Linked DNA regions of Methylibium petroleiphilum PM1. The protein of the gene in region 2 interacts with the protein of the main gene of each other region in a pairwise test. Links are inferred from orthologs where the notes say so. Each region holds a gene or a part of one and is shown on either strand. Other genes may lie near its edges. The genes, in order: gyrB and gyrA.

What was found.
Region 1: the proteins of gyrA (region 2) and gyrB interact in binary tests that used the Escherichia coli proteins (3 or more experiments, as listed by UniProt). The link is inferred for Methylibium petroleiphilum PM1 from one-to-one orthologs.

Annotation. Positions count from the first base shown.
Region 1 is NC_008825.1:2,637-15,689, reverse strand. What follows is about bases 9,885-13,053. They hold gyrB (DNA topoisomerase (ATP-hydrolyzing) subunit B), read right to left. Parts: upstream 12,663-13,053; coding sequence 10,107-12,662; downstream 9,885-10,106. Other genes in these bases: dnaN (DNA polymerase III subunit beta), read right to left, coding at 12,760-13,053; MPE_RS00020 (hypothetical protein), read right to left, coding at 9,885-10,084. In the rest of the region: MPE_RS00055 (FAD-dependent oxidoreductase), read right to left, coding at 1-130; MPE_RS00050 (type I restriction endonuclease subunit R), read right to left, coding at 236-3,421; MPE_RS00045 (Fic family protein), read right to left, coding at 3,418-4,569; MPE_RS00040 (DUF4276 family protein), read right to left, coding at 4,917-5,531; MPE_RS00035 (AAA family ATPase), read right to left, coding at 5,521-6,756; MPE_RS00030 (restriction endonuclease subunit S), read right to left, coding at 6,809-8,047; MPE_RS00025 (class I SAM-dependent DNA methyltransferase), read right to left, coding at 8,124-9,710; more of MPE_RS00020, read right to left, coding at 9,776-9,884. UniProt on the Escherichia coli protein: DNA gyrase negatively supercoils closed circular double-stranded DNA in an ATP-dependent manner to maintain chromosomes in an underwound state.
Region 2 is NC_008825.1:2,394,854-2,401,360, forward strand. The notes cover bases 126-3,286. They hold gyrA (DNA gyrase subunit A), read left to right. Parts: upstream 126-464; coding sequence 465-3,086; downstream 3,087-3,286. Other genes in these bases: ompA (outer membrane protein OmpA), read right to left, coding at 126-172; MPE_RS11295 (DUF2059 domain-containing protein), read left to right, coding at 3,083-3,286. Outside these bases: more of ompA, read right to left, coding at 1-125; more of MPE_RS11295, read left to right, coding at 3,287-3,766; serC (3-phosphoserine/phosphohydroxythreonine transaminase), read left to right, coding at 3,773-4,873; pheA (prephenate dehydratase), read left to right, coding at 4,866-5,978; MPE_RS11310 (prephenate dehydrogenase), read left to right, coding at 5,989-6,507. UniProt on the Escherichia coli protein: A type II topoisomerase that negatively supercoils closed circular double-stranded (ds) DNA in an ATP-dependent manner to maintain chromosomes in an underwound state.

The DNA.
Region 1 (13,053 bases), 2.4 Mb from region 2 along the record:
ACCGCTCGCCGCGCGCATAGCGGCACACGCTGCCGAAGCGGCTGATGCGCGCGATCTCGGTGTCGCTCAGCACCGGGAACATCTGGTGGCGGCGATTGGGGGCGCCGTCGGTCGGCAGGTCTGCGGCCATCTTCACCTCCGAGGGCGCTTCAGGGAGGCGGCCGGAGCGGGCCTGACCTCGGCAAGAGCGCGGCTTGATTCTGGCGCGGAGTCGGATCTCCGAGCGCGCGCGCTGTCATGCCCACGCTTCTCCCAACGCCTTGGCCTGCTGCAGCACAAGCTCCACCGCAGCGTCCTGCTGATCCGGTGGGTACTTGTACTTGCGCAGGATGCGCTTGACCATCAGTCGCAGCTTGGCCTGGACGCTTTCTCTCGCGGACCAATCGACCGTGAGGTTCTTGCGCAAGTTCTCGGCCAGCTCATGGGCGATCTTCTTCAGCGTCTCATCGTTCAGCTCTCGAACGGCGGATTCGTTGTTGGCCAGCGCGTCATAGAAGCGCACTTCGTCTTCGGTGAGGCCAAGCTGCTCCCCGCGCGCCGCAGCCGCGCGAAACTTCTTGGCCATCTGCACCAGCTCTTCCATCACCTGAGCAGCTTCGATGGACCGGTTTTGGTAGCGCTGCACCACGTCGGCCAGCATGTCCGAGAACTTCTTGTTCTGGACCACGTTGCCGGCGAAGCGTGACTTGATCTCGCCTTCGAGCAGCCGCTCCAGCAATTCCACCGCGAGGTTGCGCTCTGGCAGGTTGCGAACCTCGGCCAGGAAGGCGTCGTCCAGGATGCCGATGTTGGGCTTGTCCAGCCCCACGGCGTCGAAGATGTCGACCACCTCCTCCGAGACCACGGCCGCGCTGATGATCTGCCGGATGGCCAGTTCACGTTGCTCGTCCATCTTCTTCTGCGCGCTGATGTCCCGCTTGGTCAGGATCACCTTCACGGCCTGGAAGAAGGCCACCTCCTCGCGCACGGCCTTGGCTTCGTCGAGCGTGCAGCAGAGCGTGAAGGCTTTGCTCATCGCCAGCGCCAAGTCGGCGAAGCGCTTCTTGCCTTCCTTGATCCCAAGCACGAAGTTGGCGGCGCCGGCCAGTGTCTTGTGACCCCCAGTGAGGAACCCGCTGTAGTCGAAGCCGTGCCCGTTCGTTCCCGCCAGCATGCCTCGCAGCGCGTCGAGCTTCTCGGCCAACACGCTATACGCCTCGTGCGCGTCCACCGTCGGCCGGCCGCGGCCCTGTGCTGCGGTGTACTCCTTCAACGCCGACTTCAACTCGTTGGCGATGCCGATGTAGTCCACCACCAGGCCGCCCTGCTTGTCCTTGAACACGCGGTTCACGCGCGCAATCGCCTGCATGAGGTTGTGGCCCTTCATCGGCTTGTCGACGTAGAGCGTGTGCACGCAGGGCGCGTCGAAGCCCGTGAGCCACATGTCGCGCACGATGACCATGCGCAGCGGGTCGGCCGGGTTCTTGAAGCGCTTCTCCAGCCGCTTTTTTACCTGGGCGCTGTAGATGTGGGGCCGCAGCAGTGCCTTGTCGCTGGCCGAGCCCGTCATCACGATCTTGATCGTGCCTTGCTCGGGGTCGGGGCTGTGCCAGTCGGGTCGCAGCTTGACGATCTCGTCGTAGACATGCACGCAGATCTCGCGGCTCATGGCCACCACCATGGCCTTGCCGGTCTGCGCCTTGTTGCGCTCCTCGAAGTGCGCCACCAGATCCGCCGCCACCTGGGCGACGCGCGGCGCGGCACCGACCACCTTCTCCAGCGCCGCCCAGCGGCTCTTGAGCTTGGCCTGCTGGCTCTCTTCCTCGTCTTCGGCCAGCTCGTCGACCTCGTCGTCGATGGTGGCCATCTCGTCGGCCTTGAGGCCCAGCTTGGCGAGCCGGCTCTCGTAGTAGATGGCCACCGTGGCGCCATCTTCCTTGGCCTGCTGCATGTCGTAGACGCTGATGTAGTCGCCGAACACCGCCCGCGTGTCGCGGTCTTCGCCCGACACCGGCGTGCCGGTGAAGGCCACGAAGGTGGCGTTGGGCAGCGCATCGCGCAGGTGCTGGGCGTATCCCACTTGGTACTTCGCGCTCGGCGCGAACTCGGCCCGGTGCGCGGGTGGCTGGCCATTGCCCGTGGTCAGCTCGCTCGATGCCTTGAGCGCCGACTTCGGCGTCTTCAGCTTGGCCTCGAAGCCGTACTGCGTGCGGTGCGCCTCGTCGGCCATCACGACGATGTTGTGGCGATCGGAGAGCAGCGGGAACGTGTCCTCGTCTTCGCCCGGCATGAACTTCTGGATGGTGGCGAACACGATGCCGCCGCTCGGGCGGTTGCCGAGCAGCGCGCGCAGTTCCTGCCGGGTGTTCGCCTGCACCGGCTGCTCGCGCAATAGATCCTGCGCCAGGCTGAACACGCCGAAGAGCTGGCCGTCCAGGTCGTTACGGTCGGTGATGACGACGATGGTCGGGTTCTCCATCGCCGGCTCCTGCATCACGCGCGCTGCGAAGCAGGTCATCGTGATGCTCTTGCCGCTGCCCTGGGTGTGCCAGACCACGCCGCCCTTGCCACGCAAACGCGCATCGCTGTTCGGGCGCGACGCGGTCACCACCTGCGCAATGGCCGCGCGCACCGCGTGGAACTGGTGATAGCCGGCGATCTTCTTGGCGAGTTGGCCGTCGTCCTCGAAGAGCACGAAGTAGCGCAGGTAGTCGAGCAGATAGGCCGGCGCCAGCGCGCCACGCACCAGCGTCTGCAGCTCATGGAACTTGCCCAGCGGGTCGAGCGTGTTGCCGTCGATCGTGCGCCAGGCCATGAAGCGCTCGCTGTCGGCCGAGAGCGAGCCGAGCAGCGCCTCGCTGCCGTCGGACACCACCAGCACCTCGTTGGTCTGGAAGATGTCCGGGATCTGCGCCTTGTAGGTCTGGATCTGGTGGAAGGCCTTCCACACGTCGGCGTTCAGGTCCGCCGGGTTCTTCAGCTCGATCAGCACCAGCGGCAGGCCGTTGACGAACAGCACGATGTCGGGCCGGCGCGTGTGGTGTGGCCCGGTCACGGAGAACTGGTTGACGGCCAGCCACTCGTTGCGCGACGGGTCGGACCAGTCCACCAAACGCACAAAGTCGCCGCGCGTTTCGCCGTCTTGTTGGTACTGCACCGGCACGCCGCCCACCAGCAGCCGGTGAAAGTGTCGGTTGGCGGCCAACAGCACCGGGGTGCCGAGATCCAGCACCTGGCGGATGGCATCCTCGCGCGCCGCCGCGGGCACGGTCGGGTTCAGCGCGGCCACTGCGGAGCGCAAGCGCCCGAGCAGCAGCACTTGGCGGTAGCTGTCGCGCTCGGGGGCGTCGCCATCGGGCGCGATGTCCGGCCCATAGCGGTGTTGCCAGCCCACGTCGGCCAGCCACGCCAGGCACTCTTGTTCGAGCTGGTCCTCCGTCATGGGCTCCCTGCCAGCAGTTCGACATAGGCAGCGTAGCTGAACAGGCGGTTCTTCTTCTGGCCGGTCAGCTCGCTCAGCATCCCCAGGTCGTGCAGCAGCTTCACCGCCGCCGTGGCCGTGGGGAAGGTGGTGTCCAACTTCTGCCGCACCTGTTCGATGGTGAACCGCGGCATCAGCGGCAGCAACTCGAACAGGCGCAGCGCCACCGCGCCCACGCGGGGCGCAGCCAGCAGGTGCTTGCGGTCAGCGTTGATCAGGCTCGCCATCGCGACGATGCCGCGCTCGGCGTCTGTTGCCGCGGTCTCCACGCCATCGAGGAAGAAGCCGACCCAGCCCTCCCAGTCGCCCTCGGTGCGCACGGCCGACAGCCGCCGGTAGTACTCGGCCTGGTGCTGCTTGAGGTAGCCGCTCAGGTAGACCAGCGGCTCGGGCAGCAGGCCCCACTGCTCCAACAAGGCGGCAATCAGCAGCCGTCCGATGCGCCCGTTGCCGTCGAGGAACGGGTGGATGGTCTCGAACTGCACGTGCACCAGGGCCACGCGCACGAGGGGTGGCAGCGCAGGCTCCGGGTCATGGATGAAGCGCTCCAGGTCGGCCAGCAGTCCCGGAACCTGGTCCGGTGGCGGCGGCACGAAGGCCGCACGGCCCGGCCGAGCGCCGCCGATCCAGTTCTGCGAGCGTCGGAGTTCTCCCGGCTGCTTGCCAGCGCCGCGTGCGCCGTCGAGCAGCAGCCTGTGGGCGTCGCACAGCAAGCGCACCGAAATCGGCAGGCCGGCCTCGCTGCGCAGGTTGTCGCGCACGAGGCGGAAGGCACGCAGGTAGTTGGTCACCTCCTCGACATCGGCAGTGTTGGCCAGCACCTGGCCGGCCTCGTCGTCGAACAGGTCGGTCAGCGTGGCCTGGGTGCCCTCGATCTGCGAGGTGAGCAGCGCCTCCTTGCGGATGGCGCTGTAGAGCAGCCAGTCGACCGAAGGCACCAGGCCGGCCACGCCGCCCAGCCGAGCCAGCGCCATCTCGGCGCGGCGGCTGGCTGCTGCGTAGCCCTCAGCAGCCAGCGGCGGGTCGGCCGGCGGCAGCGGATGGGGCACGAACGCCTGCACCGCCTCGCCCAGCGTGGTGGTGGTGACGTAGGTGCCGGCGGTGCGCATCGTATGAAAGCTTGCTTGAGCAGCAGGCTTTCATAGTAAAGCGTTCTTTAATTTATGGAAAGCCTGCGAAAGCAAGCTTGCGGGGGGCTGCCGCAGCAGCGCCCGTACATTGCCGCGCCAAGTGGATCGGGGTTCCTGGTTGGCGCTGCAGCCGCGGTGGGTTCACCTGGGCTTTTCGCTTTCTGGCCAGCAAGAGCCTTGAGCGCTTAGCGAAAGTGCTTAACAAGCTAAGCACCAAGTCTTTGATTTAAAAAGTGTTTCCGGAAACGGACCGGCGCCAACCCTGATTGCTAAGCTGTCTGCTACGCCCTCGCCTTGCGCGCGATGAGCCAAATGCCACGCACCAATCAAAGCTGCGCCAAGGCCGTACGCAGGTACCCGAAGCTGGTAGAGCGGTTGCGCGCCGGGTCCATTCTTGAGGCCACCTCGCGAGCCAACTCCAGCTTGCGCAGTCCCTGCTTGAAATAGCCCTTGCGTTGCAACTCGCGTTCAAGAGCCTCCCAGGTACCACCGGCAATTGCGTCAGGGTCACGGAAGCCCGCTCTTCGCGGCAGCGTGTCGGGCATCTTGGGGTAGGCCGCGCAAACAGCAGGCCAGTCGCCAAAGAACCACGCCTCGAGTTCTTCGATTGCAATGCGGTTGATCACCTGGAAGCGCCCCTTTGGCGTGGCATCGCTGCGCGGCACCAGGCCGACGGCTCGGGCCATGGCATCAAGCTGGGCCTTCAAAGCGAGGCAATCTTCGTCGTCCCTGTCGACCAGCACCAGCACCACCGCCGTGTCTGGTAGCCACTGCGCATAGCCGGCCAGACGTTGCGGCAGTTGCTTCAACAACTCGCTCTTGCACTGGAATTGGCGCAATTCAGCGCGAATGCCCTCGCGCAACAGGCGCGGAAGCAGGTGCTGCAGCGCCACCTCCATAGACGGCTCCTCCACCAACACGTGCAGCACCTCAATGGCCACGCCGCGCCCCTTCTATCGTCCAAGGCGCCCCCTGGTTGCGCAAAGGGTCACTCATGCCGAACTGGCCTTCGATCCACAGGTGACCGAGCGAAGCGCCAGCCGCCACGAACTCCGGGATGCCCTCGATGTCAGCTGCAGTACGAACCTGCGTGTGACCCTGTTCGTCTCGGAACAGGATGCGTACTTCATCGGGCCTGCAGCTGTTCAGGAAGAAGGGCGAATGCGTAGTCACCAGCAACTGTGTGCGTTCGGACGCATGGCGGCATTCCTCGCCCAGTTCAGGCAGCAGCCGCGGGTGCAGAAAGTTCTCGGGCTCCTCGATGCCGATGAAGCGCGGTGGCTCGGGGTCGTACAGAACAGTCAGGTAGGCCAGCATCTTGAGCGTGCCGTCGGATGCAAACTTCGACAACACCGGCTTGTCGAACGGCGCATCTTTCACTTCCAGCAGCAGCCGGCCGTCCGGCATGGGCGTCGCGTCGATGCGCTCCAGCCGCGGAATGCGCCGCCGCAGCACCTCAGTGATGCTCTGCAACTGCTCCGGGTGGGTCTCCTGAAGATACTGGATGACATTGGGCAGGTTGTCGCCGGTCTTCGACAACTGCTCCATCGGCCCGGCCTCGGGCTGAGTTCGAGTGTTGTCCACAGACAGGTAGGACACGTACCAGTCGGTGATGAAATCGCGCAATGCCGCCACGCGGGGGTGCTGCGCGATCTGACCCAGAGTGTTCACCGCCAGCAGTTCGGCGCTGCGCAGCGGCACGTCGAGCCGCTCGTCCTTTTCGTCGGGTAACTCGCCACCTACTACCACCCCCTTGCCGAGTCTGTAGTCCAGGAAGCGCCAAGGTCGGCCTTGAGTGCCGCGGGTCCAGGCCAACCACTCTTCAGCCACCACCGGGCCCTTGGGGCCTTCGTCGATCGATAGGTGGTAGGTGATCAAGGGCGTCGCCTTGCTTTCGCGGTACTTGATCTCGATAACCACAGGTCCGTCCGCGCCACGGGTCTTCAGTTCCTTCGCACGGCCTCGCTTGTCCCAGGCCTGCCGCAGGCCACCCTGGAAGCACTCAGACAGAAAGTTGAAAACGTCGAACAGCGTAGTCTTGCCGCTGCCATTGGGTCCCAGCAGCACTGTCAATGGCGTGATGTTCTTCAACTCGATGTTCCGCAAAGCGCGGAAGTTCTGCACCCGCAGGTAGTGGATGCGTGGCACGGTGGACAAGGTGGCCATGGTGGGAGCAGCTTTCTGAAGTGCCGGAAGTGTGCCCGATGGCGGCAAGAGCTCAGGCGGCCAGCGCCACAGCGTCAGGCAGGCGGAGTTGGCCGGAGATCAGACGAGGCAACAGCGCATCACGCAGCGCGCCAAGGGTTGCTCCCCTCGCATGGTTGCTCGTGATCGCGTGCCGCAGTGGATTGATCAGCGCGCCGAAAGCTTCTGCAACTGCTGATGGCGGCACGGCAATCCGATAGGTCGCGAGCACATCGTTCTGCACCCGCTGACGTCCACTCGTCCCTGACATGCTGCGCTCGGCAAACTCGCGAAACGGTGCGTGTCTGCACAGCAGATAGGCGAAGTAATCGGGCAGCGGCGCCTTAGGCCGCAGCACGATGAACTCTGTCGATCCCCAGCCGATCTCATCTTCCACGAGGAAATCGACGAACGCCGTCTTGCCGTTTTCGAGGCAGGGCGTGATGCGCGCCAGCAGCGTGTCGCCGTTCCGAAACTTGGTGCCGGACCCGAAGGCACGCACCGCGATCGACTCGGCGCAATGGCCCGTGGTCGGCACACCGGCCATCTCGAGGTACTTCGCCTCTGAATCCTTCGGAAGGCTGCGCGAGGGATTGATCTCGAAGGTTTCTGCCAACGTTGCAGCGCGCCACCCCCTGGGCACTGGCCCCAAAGCAGACTCCTCGACCCCCTCTGGAAACAGGGCCGCCGTGGCTTCGTCCATGCCGGCCGGGGCGAGGCCTTGGCTCTTGGCGCGAACGGGATCGAAGTCGACGAACCACGACTTGAACAGCGCCTGCGCGATCGCTTCGAGGGTGGCGTTGGTGTCGCGCAGGAGGGCGATGCGGTCGTCGAGAGCACGCAGAGCGGCCGCAATCGCTACCTGCTCGCCGACTGGCGGCAGCCTCAGCTTGATTTGTTTGAGTGATGTCAGTGGCTGGCCAATACCCGGCGTGCCGACCTGCGATGAGTTCTTGAGAAGTTCGAAGCGCCCAATCGCAGACTTGAAAAAGTAGTAGACGAAGTCCGGGTGTGCACGGGCCACATCGCATGTCAGCTTCATCAGGCTTGAGGACAGAACGTACCTCTCGCCGTCTTCCGGGACGATGCCAACTTCGCCAATAGCGCCACGATGAGGGAAGACCAAGTCATTCGGCGACAGGTTCGCCGAATTGAGTTCTACAGCCTTCTCTGGCGTGATGAATACAAACTCACCCGAGAACGATCGGCCGCCAGTCAAGTTGGTGCCGCGGACAACACGAACCCCGGCATCCACGTAGCAATCGCTCTTCATCCGCGAGCCGAATGGGCCGATTGCAATGCTTCCCGCTCCGGGGGCCTTGATCTCTTCGATCGAGATCAAGGGCCATTCAGAACTCATACCCGAGCCCACCCAGCTTCTGCCGAATCACCGCATCCAGCTCCGCCCCCTTCGCCATCTGCTCCCCGAGCTTCTCGGTCAGCGCCTGCATCTTGGCCTCGAAGCTCTCGCCATCATCGTCCACCGCTTCCGCGCCCACATAGCGCCCCGGCGTCAGCACATGCCCGTGCTCGGCGATCTCGGCGAGCTTCACGCTGCGGCAGTAGCCGGGGATGTCGGCGTAGCTCGAAGCACCCTCACCCCGACCCCCTCCCGCCAGCGGGAGAGGGGGTGATGCGCGCCACGCGGCCACGGTCCCGGCGATCCGCTCGATCACCTCGTCCTTCAGCTCGCACTGCACGCGGCTGATCATCGTGGCCAGCTTGCGCGCGTCGATGAACAGCACCTCGCCTCGGCGCTGCCGCTTGTCCTTCACCAGGAACCACAGGCACGCCGGGATCTGCGTGTTGAAGAACAGCTGGCCCGGCAGCGCGATCATCACCTCCACCACGTCGGCCTCCACCGTCGCGGCGCGGATCTGGCCTTCGTTGTTCTGGCTGCTGCTCATGCTGCCGTTGGCCAGCACGATGCCGGCGCGGCCGCCGGGCTTCAGGTGGTGCAGCATGTGCTGCAGCCAGGCGTAGTTGGCATTGCCTTGCGGCGGGTCGCCGTAGTGCCAACGAGCGTCACCCGTCAGGCTCGCGTGCCACCAGTCGCTGATGTTGAACGGCGGGTTGGCCAGGATGAAGTCGGCGCGCAGGTCGGGAAACTGGTTCTTGGTGAAGGTGTCGGCCGGCTCGCGGCCGAGGTTGAAGTCGATGCCGCGGATCGCGAGGTTCATTGCCGCGAGCCGCCAAGTGGTGGGGTTGGCCTCCTGGCCGAAGATGGCCACGTCGCCCAGCTTGCCGCCGTGGCTGAGGATGAACTCTTCGCTCTGCACGAACATGCCGCCGCTGCCGCAGCACGGGTCGTACACCTTGCCGTGGTGCGGCGCCAGCACGGCGACCAGTGTCTTGACGATGCTGCGCGGCGTGTAGAACTGACCGCCGCGCTTGCCTTCGGCGCTGGCGAACATGCCGAGGAAGTATTCGTACACCTGGCCCAGCACGTCGCGCGCAGTGGCGGCGCTCTCGCCGAAGCCGATGGTGGAGACCAGGTCCACCAGTTCGCCCAGCTTGCCGTCGGGCAGCTGCGCGCGCGCGAAGCGCTTGTCGAGGATGCCCTTGAGCTTGGGGTTCTCGGCTTCGATGAGGCTCAGGGCATCGTCGATGCGCTTGCCGATGTCGGGCTGCTTGGCCGCAGAACGGATGGCTTCCCAGCGGGCCGCTTCCGGTACCCAGAAGACGTTGGCCTCGCGGTAGTAGTCGCGGTCTTCCAGTTCGGCGGCGATGTCGGCCGGCGTGGCGCCGTCGAGGTGGTATTCGTCGGCCGGGTCGGCGAAGCGCGCCGTCAGTTCGGTGCGGCGGGCCTGGAAGGTGTCGGAGATGTACTTCAGGAAGATCAGGCCCAGCACCAGGTGCTTGTACTCGGCCGCGTCCATGTTGGCGCGCAGCTTGTCGGCGGTGGCCCAGAGGGTCCTCTTCAGGTCGTCCGGCATGGGAAGTAGGGCGTCGCGTGGGAAGGTGCGGCCGATTGTCGCGGCCCGCGGCTGAGCCGTTGTCCCTAGGGCGCGAGCGCCGGCCACTCCAGCAGCTCCGCCAGCCGGCGCACCACCCAGTGCGCCTCGTCGGGCGTGACGACCGCATCCGCCGTCTGCAGGCCACGAAGCAGCTGCCCCAGCACGTCGAGCTCGGTGACGCCCAGATAGGCGCGCGTGGCCACCGCGTGCTCGGTCAGCATCTGCGCCAGGTCTTCACACAGCTCGTAGCGCGCCGCGATGACCTCGCGGCTCTCGCTGGGGCGCGTGGCGCCGCGGGGGATGAACAGAGCGATGAACGAAGAGGGGACTTCGTTCTGGTTGATTTCGTACATCTCGTTCAATCCGGCTCCCGGATCAAACGTCGATGTTCGCCGCCCTCAACGCATTCGTCTCGATGAAGTCGCGCCGCGGTTCCACCTCGTCGCCCATCAGCATGGTGAACACGCGGTCGGCCTCGATGGCGTCGTCGATCTGTACGCGCAGCAGGCGGCGCACCGTGGGGTCCATGGTGGTTTCCCAGAGCTGCTCGGGGTTCATCTCGCCCAGGCCCTTGTAGCGCTGGCGGCCCACGCTGTTCTCGGCCTGCTGCATCAGCCAGGCCATGGCCTCGCGGAAGTCGGCCACCTTGGCGTCCTTCTGCTTCTCGCCCTCGCCCTTCTTCACCACGGCCTCGGTGGACACCAGGCCCTTGAAGGCGAGGCCGGCGGTGCTGAGGGCCTCGTAGTCGGCGCCGTGCACGAAGTCGGCGGTGATCACGCTGCTCTTGGTGTTGCCGTGGTGGCGGCGGCTGATGCGGAGCAGGTGCTTGTCGAGCCGGGCGTCGAATTCGGCGCTCACGTCGGCATCGTGCAGCGCGGCCTTCAGCGCGGCGGCGGAGGTTTCGGCATCGGCCAGGGTGTCGAGGTTGAGTACCAGGCCGTCGGCGATGGCGCGCAGCGCCTCCACGTCCATCCAGTTGGCCAGGCGGGCGGTCACGTTGTTGGCCAGCACGTACTGGCGCGCCAGCGATTCCAGCGCGTCGCCCAGCAGCACGGTGCCGCCCACGCCGGTTTCCAGCCGCGCGTCGCGCAGCGCCACGCGCAACAGGTAGGCGTCGAGCTCGTGGCCGTCCTTCAGGTACTGCTCTTCCTTGCCGAGCTTCACCTTGTAGAGCGGCGGCTGGGCGATGTAGATGTGGCCGCGCTCCACCAGCTCGGGCATCTGGCGGTAGAAGAAGGTGAGCAGCAGCGTGCGGATGTGGGCGCCGTCCACGTCGGCATCGGTCATGATGATGATGCGGTGGTAGCGCAGCTTGTCGGGGTTGTATTCGTCCTTGCCGATGCTGGTGCCCAGCGCGGTGATGAGCGTGAGGATCTCGTTGCTGGTGAGCAGCTTTTCGAAGCGGGCGCGCTCCACGTTCAGGATCTTGCCGCGCAGCGGCAGGATCGCCTGGAACTTGCGGTCGCGGCCCTGCTTGGCGGAGCCGCCGGCGGAGTCGCCCTCCACGATGTAGATCTCGCAGAGCGCGGGGTCCTTCTCCTGGCAGTCGGCCAGCTTGCCGGGCAGGCCCATGCCGTCGAGTACGCCCTTGCGGCGCGTCATCTCGCGGGCCTTGCGGGCGGCCTCGCGGGCGCGCGCGGCCTCCACGATCTTGCCGCAGATGATCTTGGCGTCGATCGGGTTCTCGAGCAGGTAGTCGGTGAGCAGCTTGCCCACGATCTCTTCCACCGGGCCGCGCACTTCGCTGGACACCAGCTTGTCCTTGGTCTGGCTGCTGAACTTGGGCTCGGGCACCTTCACGCTCACCACGCAGGCCAGCCCTTCGCGCATGTCGTCGCCGGCGATCTCGACCTTGGCCTTCTTGGCGAGTTCGTTGTCCTCGATGTACTTGTTGATCACGCGCGTCATGGCCGCGCGCAGGCCGGTGAGGTGGGTACCGCCGTCGCGCTGCGGGATGTTGTTGGTGAAGCACAGCACCTGTTCGCTGTAGCCGTCGTTCCACTGCATCGCCACTTCGACACCGATGTTGGTGTTGAACTCGCTCATCTTGTCGCCCAGCGCGTGGAAGATGTTGCCGTGCAGCACCTTCTTGCCGGTGTTGATGAACTCCACGAACCCCTTCACGCCGCCGGCGTAGGCGAAGTTGTCTTCCTTGGCGTTGCGCTCGTCGACCAGGCGGATCTTCACGCCGTTGTTCAGGAAGCTCAGTTCGCGCAGGCGCTTGGCGAGCACGTCGTAGTGGAAGTCGATGTTGGTGAAGATCTCTTCGTCGGGCAGGAAGTGCACTTCGGTGCCGCGCTTCTCGGTGTCGCCCACGATGGCCATCGGCGAGACCTCGAAGCCGTTGCGCATCTCCAGCACACGGTCCTGCGGGAATCCGCGCCGGAACTCCATGAGGTGCACCTTGCCTTCGCGGCGTACGGTGAGGCGCAACCACTTCGAGAGCGCGTTGACGCAACTCACACCCACGCCGTGCAGCCCGCCCGAGACCTTGTAGCTGTTCTGGTTGAACTTGCCGCCAGCGTGCAGCTCGGTCAGCGCGATCTCCGCGGCACTGCGCTTGGGCTCGTGCTTGTCGTCCATCTTCACGCCGGTGGGGATGCCGCGGCCGTTGTCGGTGACGCTGATGGAGTTGTCGGAGTGGATGGTCACCACGATGTCGTCGCAGTGGCCGGCCAGGGCTTCGTCGATGGAGTTGTCGACCACCTCGAACACGAGGTGGTGCAGGCCGGTGCCGTCGGACGTGTCGCCGATGTACATGCCGGGCCGCTTGCGAACCGCCTCCAGGCCTTCCAGGATCTGGATGGAGCCCTCTCCATAGGCCACCGACGCGTCCGAACCCACGGAGATGGCATGGCCTTCCGCCGACGGCACGGGTTGCTGCGTGACGCCGCTCTGGGCGTCGTGTTGCGGGGTCTTGGGGTCGCTCATGGGGGCTCTTTTCCATCACGGGGCCGGTGGACCGGCCCCTTCAAAAACGCTGCAGCGGGCTCGCGGCCCGCTGTGCTGGTGTCGGCTGGGTTGCGGGCTAGATCCGCATCGGCATCACCACGTACTTGAAGCCGCCTTGCTCGGGCACGGTGACGAGAGCCGAGCTGTTGGAATCCTGCAGCGACAAGGTGACCATCTCTTGGCCCATGTTGGCCAGCACGTCCATCAGGTAGGTGACGTTGAAGCCGATCTCGATGGCGTCGCCGCCGTAGTCGATCTCGAGCTCTTCCTTGGCCTCTTCCTGCTCGGCGTTGCTGGAGGCGATGCGCAGCGTGCCGGGGTCGAAGTTCAGGCGCACGCCCTTGAACTTCTCGCTGGTCAGGATGGCGGC
Region 2 (6,507 bases):
CGGTCGCGGGGGTCCAGAAATTGTCGCGCCAGCAGAGTTCGTTGGTGCCGTTCTTCCAGACGTTCCCGTCCACGTTCTTCCAGTTGTCGACCGTCTGGGCGAACGCGGTGGAAGCGGAGGTGGCGATCGCGGCAGTCGCGAAGAGCATTGCCACCTTGTTCAATTTATTCATGACTTTCCTCTCTCGGTAGGCCGTTAAACGGCAGACGTCCATGCGGATATATCGAGCGAAACTATCAAGTGCCCTATGAAAAGAGCACTTTAGGACCGACAAATCATTGTGCCATATGGCTTTGCAGCGACAAGGTTTCGGCCAGCTCCCGTGCCGCACCCGTGGCCGCTGTTGCGCTGCTGCGACAGCGAGCGGCAACTAGAATCGTCGACTTCCCGCTACCCCTTGCGTCCGGCCCCGCGCCCGATGCAAGCCCCGCGGCCCCTCACCGCGGACCACCTCCCGATCTCGCATGACCCAGTTCGCCAAGGAAACCCTGCCGATCAGCCTCGAAGAGGAGATGCGGCGCTCCTACCTCGACTACGCGATGAGCGTGATCGTCGGTCGAGCCCTGCCGGATGCACGCGACGGCCTGAAGCCGGTGCACCGGCGCGTGCTGTTCGCGATGCACGAGTTGAACAACGACTGGAACCGCCCGTACAAGAAGTCGGCGCGCATCGTCGGCGACGTGATCGGTAAGTACCACCCGCACGGCGACACCGCGGTCTACGACACCATCGTGCGCATGGCGCAGGACTTCTCGCTGCGCCACATGCTGGTCGACGGCCAGGGCAACTTCGGCTCGGTCGACGGCGACAACGCGGCGGCGATGCGCTACACCGAGATCCGGCTGTCCAAGATCGCCCACGAGATGCTGGCCGATCTGGACAAGGGCACGGTCGATTTCGGCCCCAACTACGACGGTTCCGAGAAGGAACCGCTGGTGATGCCGACCCGCCTGCCGAACCTGCTGGTCAACGGCTCGGCCGGCATCGCGGTGGGCATGGCCACCAACATCCCGCCTCACAACCTGAACGAGACGGTCGATGCCTGCCTGCACCTGCTGAAGAACCCCGAGGCCTCGATCGACGAACTGATGGAGATCATCCCGGCGCCGGACTTCCCGACTGCCGGCATCATCTACGGCCTCAATGGCGTGCGCGAGGGCTACCGCACCGGCCGCGGCAAGGTGGTGATGCGCGCCAAGTGCCACTTCGAGGATATCGACAAGGGCGCGCGTCAGTCGATCATCGTCGACGAAATCCCCTACCAGGTGAACAAGAAGACGCTGCTCGAGCGCATGGCCGAGCTCGTCCACGAGAAGAAGCTGGAGGGCATCAGCCACATCCAGGACGAGTCCGACAAGTCGGGCATGCGGGTCGTCATCGAGCTCAAGCGCGGTGAAGTGCCCGAAGTGGTGCTGAACAACCTGTACAAGCAGACCCAGCTGCAGGACAGCTTCGGCATCAACATGGTGGCGCTGGTGGACGGCCAGCCCAAGCTGTGCAACCTGCGCGATCTGGTGGAGGTGTTCCTCGAACACCGCCGCGAGGTGGTCACGCGGCGTACCGTGTTCGAGCTGCGCAAGGCACGCGAACGCGGCCACGTGCTCGAGGGCCTGGCGGTCGCGCTGGCGAACATCGACGAGTTCATCGAGATCATCAAGAACTCGCCCACGCCGCCGCTGGCCAAGCAGGGACTGATGGACAAGAGCTGGGATTCGTCGCTGGTGCGCGAGATGCTCGTCCGCGCGGCGTCCGACACCCCGGGCGGCCGCGACGCGTTCCGTCCTGAAGGACTGCCGGCGGTATACGGCATGCAGGCCGACGGGCTGTACCGGCTGTCCGACGATCAAGCCCAGGAGATCCTGCAGATGCGCCTGCAGCGTCTCACCGGCCTGGAGCAGGACAAGATCATCGGCGAATACAAGGAGGTGATGGCGCACATCGCCGACCTGCTCGACATCCTGTCCAAGCCCGAGCGCGTGACCACCATCATCGGCGAGGAACTGGTGGCGGTGAAGCAGGAGTTCGGCCAGACCAAGCTGGGCGCACGCCGCAGCGTGATCGAGCACAACGTGCAGGAGCTCGGCACCGAGGATCTGATCACGCCGACCGACATGGTGGTCACGCTGAGCCACACCGGTTACGTGAAGAGCCAGCCGCTGGCCGAATACCGCGCGCAGCGCCGCGGCGGGCGCGGCAAGCAGGCCACGCAGACCAAGGACGACGACTGGATCGAGCAGCTCTTCATCGCCAACACACACGACTGGATGCTGTGCTTCAGTAACCGGGGACGCGTCTACTGGCTCAAGGTCTGGGAGGTGCCGCAAGGCGGCCGCGCAGCGCGCGGCAAGCCCATCGTCAACATGTTCCCGTTGCAGCCCAACGAGAAGATCACGGTGGTTCTGCCGCTGACGGGCGAGTTCCGCACCTTCCCTTCGGATCACTACATCTTCATGTCCACCGCGCTCGGCACAGTGAAGAAGACCGCGCTCGATGAATTCAGCAACCCGCGCAAGGCCGGCATCATCGCCGTCGACCTGGACGAAGGCGACCACCTCATCGGTGCGGCGCTGACCGACGGCAAGCACGATGTGATGCTGTTCTCCGACGGAGGCAAGGCAGTCCGCTTCGACGAGGACGACGTGCGACCGATGGGCCGCAACGCGCGCGGCGTGCGGGGCATGGCGCTCGAACCCGGCCAGAACGTCATCGCGATGCTGGTGGCCGAGGACGAGTCGCAGAGCGTGCTCACCGCCACCGAGAACGGCTACGGCAAGCGCACCTCGATCACCGAGTACACCCGGCACGGCCGCGGCACCAAGGGCATGATCGCGATCCAGCAGACCGAGCGCAACGGCCGCGTCGTCGCCGCGACGCTGGTGCGTCCGGAGGACGAGATCATGCTGATCACCGACCGGGGTGTGCTGGTCCGCACGCGCGTGAGCGAGATTCGCGAACTCGGCCGCGCGACCCAGGGCGTCACGTTGATCTCCCTCGACGACGGTTCGCAGCTCGGTGGCCTGCAGCGCATCGTCGAGAACGACGCTGGCAGCGATGCCGGCGATACCGAAGAGACGCCGGCGCCATGAGGAAACTGCCTCCCCTGGCGACCGCCCTCGCACTCTTGCTGAACGTTGGCGCTGGCAGCGCCCTGGCCCAGGGCGCCGTCGCGCCTGCCGCGGCGGCCTCGGCGGCGCCCGCCGCCGGCAGCCCGGCGAAACGCGACCTCGCGAGGCGCTGGGTGGCACTGCAGCAGGATTCGCTGGACGCCGCGGCGCGCAGCATCGTCGAGGCACCGGCTCGGCAGTTGCTGGGTGCGGCCGAACCGGTATTGCGCAGCAAGGTGCCGGCCGACAAGCGCGATGCCGTGGCGAAGCAGCTGCAGGACGAGGCGCGCAAGTACGCCGACGAGCTCACGCCGGTGGTACGCAAGCGGGCCCAGGAGCTGGCCCAGAGCCAGATGCTGGCGGCGGTGGAAGAGAAATACACCGAGGACGAACTGCGCCAGGTCGTCGGCTTCTACGAATCGCCGGTGTTCAAGAAGCTGCAGCAGACGCAGCCGCCGATCGAGCAGGCGCTGGGCCAGAAGCTGCTTGCCGGCGTCCAGCCGACCGTCGAGACGAAGGCCAAGGCGCTGCAGGCCACGATGGCGAAGATCCTCGGCGTCTCGCCCGCACCGGTCGGCGGTGGCGCGAGCGCGCCGGCCGGCAGCGGCCTCAAGCCGTCTGCGCCGAAGAAGCTGGGCGCCCCGTCCGCCGACAAGCCCTGACCGGCCGTGACACGCGCCTACAACTTTTCCGCCGGGCCGGCCACGCTGCCGGAGCCGGTCCTGGCCCAGGCGGCCGCCGAGATGCTCGACTGGCGGGGCAGCGGCATGGGCGTCATGGAGATGAGCCACCGCGGCCGCGAGTTCGACGAGATCTTCGCGCGCACCGAGTTGCGGCTGCGCGAGCTGCTCGCCGTTCCGGCCGAGTTCAAGATCCTCTTCATGCAGGGCGGTGCGATCGCCGAGAACGCGATCGTGCCGATGAACCTGTCCCGCGGCGGCGTGACCGACCACGTGGTGACCGGCCTGTGGTCGATCAAGACCCGGCAGGAGGCGCTGCGCTATGGCGAGGCGCACATCGTCGCGAGCAACGCGGCCGACGGTGCCGCCAACCACACCACCCTGCCCGCTCCCGCGACCTGGCGGCTCAGCGCGAACGCGAGCTACGTGCACGTGTGCAGCAACGAGACCATCAACGGCGTGGAGATGCACGAACTGCCCGACCTGCGGGCGCTCGGGTGCGACGCACCGCTCGTGATGGACTGCTCCTCGCACATCGGCTCGCGGCCCATCGAGTGGACACGCGTCGGACTCGCCTACGCCGGTGCGCAGAAGAACATCGGCCCCTCCGGCCTGACGTTGGTGTTCGTGCGCGAGGACCTGCTCGGCCATGCGCTCCCCTTCTGCCCCAGCGCCTTCGACTACGCCGTCGTTGCCGCGAACGGCTCGATGTACAACACGCCGCCGACGTACTCCATCTACATTGCCGGCCTGGTATTCGAGTGGATGGCGGCCCAGGGTGGCGTGGCGGCGCTCGAGCAGCGCAACATCGAAAAAGCGACGCTGCTGTACGACGCAATCGATGGCTCGGCCTTCTACACCAACCGCGTCGCGCGCGAGGCCCGCTCGCGCATGAACGTCCCCTTCTTCCTGCCCGACGACCGGCTGTATGCCCCGTTCCTGGCGGGCGCCGAGGAGCACCGCCTGCTGCAGCTCAAGGGGCACAAGAGCGTGGGCGGCCTGCGGGCCTCGATCTACAACGCCATGCCGCTGGCTGGAGTGCAGGCACTGGTGACCTACATGCGAGAATTTGCGCAACGCCATGGCTGATTCCGCTGCCTCCCCCCTCGACCCCGCGCTGCTGGGCTTGCGCCAGCAGATCGACGCCGTCGACCGCGAGTTGCTGGCCCTGCTGAACCGCCGTGCGTCGCTAGCGCAAGAAGTAGGCGGCATCAAAAAGCGCGAAGGCTCGGTGGTGTTCCGCCCCGAGCGCGAGGCCCAGGTGATCGACGGCCTGAAAGCCTCGAATCCCGGCCCGCTGCAGGCAGACAGCGTGGCACCGATCTGGCGGGAGATCATGTCGGCCTGCCGCGCCCTAGAGACGCCGACGCGCGTGGCCTACCTTGGCCCGGCCGGCACCTTCAGCGAACTCGCGGCCCTGGGCTACTTCGGCAGCTCGATCGTGCGCGTGCCCTGCGCCAGCATCGATGAGGTGTTCCGTACCACGACCGCAGCCGCGGCCGACTTCGGCGTTGTCCCCGTCGAAAACTCGACCGAGGGCGTGGTGGCGCGGTCGCTGGACCTGCTGCTGACGACGCCGCTGTTCCTGATCGGCGAGACCAGCCTGTTCGTGCGCCACAACCTGCTGCGCCAGACCAATTCGCTGGCGGGCATCCAGGCCGTGTGCGCGCATCCCCAGGCGCTCGCGCAATGCCACGGCTGGCTCAGCTACCACCTGCCCGATGTCGAGCGTCGGCCGGTTGCCAGCAATGCCGAGGGGGCCCGGTTGGCTTCGCTCGACCCCGGCCTCGCCGCCGTGGCGAGCGAACGTGCCGGCAGCGAGTTCGGACTGCACGTCGTCGCGCCGGCCATCCAGGATGACCCGCACAACCGCACCCGCTTCGTGATCGTCACGCACCCCGATCGGCACCCGCAGCCCAAGGCCTCCGGCCACGACTGCACCAGCCTCGTGGTGTCGGTCAACAACCGGCCCGGTGCGGTGCACGACATGCTGGTGCCGCTGAAGCAGCACGGCGTGTCGATGACGCGCTTCGAGTCGCGCCCCGCCCGCAGCGCCGATCAGTGGGAGTACTACTTCTACATCGACCTGCAGGGCCACCCCGACGAGCCGGCCGTCGCCGCGGCGCTGGCCGAATTGCGCGCGGCCTGCTCCTTCTTCAAGCTGTTGGGCACGTACCCGCTCGACGTCCACTGATTGCCGCCCCATGTTCAACCAACTCGGCGTGATCGGTTGCGGCCTGATGGGCGGCTCGTTCGCGCTGGCGCTCAAGCGCGCCGGCCTCGTGAAACGCGTGGTCGGCTACAGCAAGTCGCCGTCGACCACCGAGAAGGCGAGGCGCCTGGGTGTGATCGACACCGCGGCCGAATCGGCTCTGCTGGCCGTCTCGGGCTCCGACCTGGTGCTGCTGGCAGTGCCGGTGGCGGCCACCGAGGCCACCTTGAAGGCCATCCGCCACCTGGTTGAGCCCGGCGTGATGCTGATGGATGTGGGCAGCACCAAGCGAGATGTGGTCGACGCCGCTCGGCGGGTCCTGAAGGACAAGGTTGGGTGTTTCGTGCCGGCCCATCCGATCACCGGCAAGGAAGTCTCGGGGATCGAGAACGCCGACGCCTACCTCTACGCCAACCGCCAAGTCATCCTGACGCCGCTGGCGCAGACCGATGCGGCGCTGGTGCAGAAGGCCACCGACGTATGGGCCGCCATCGGCTGCCAGGTGCTCAAG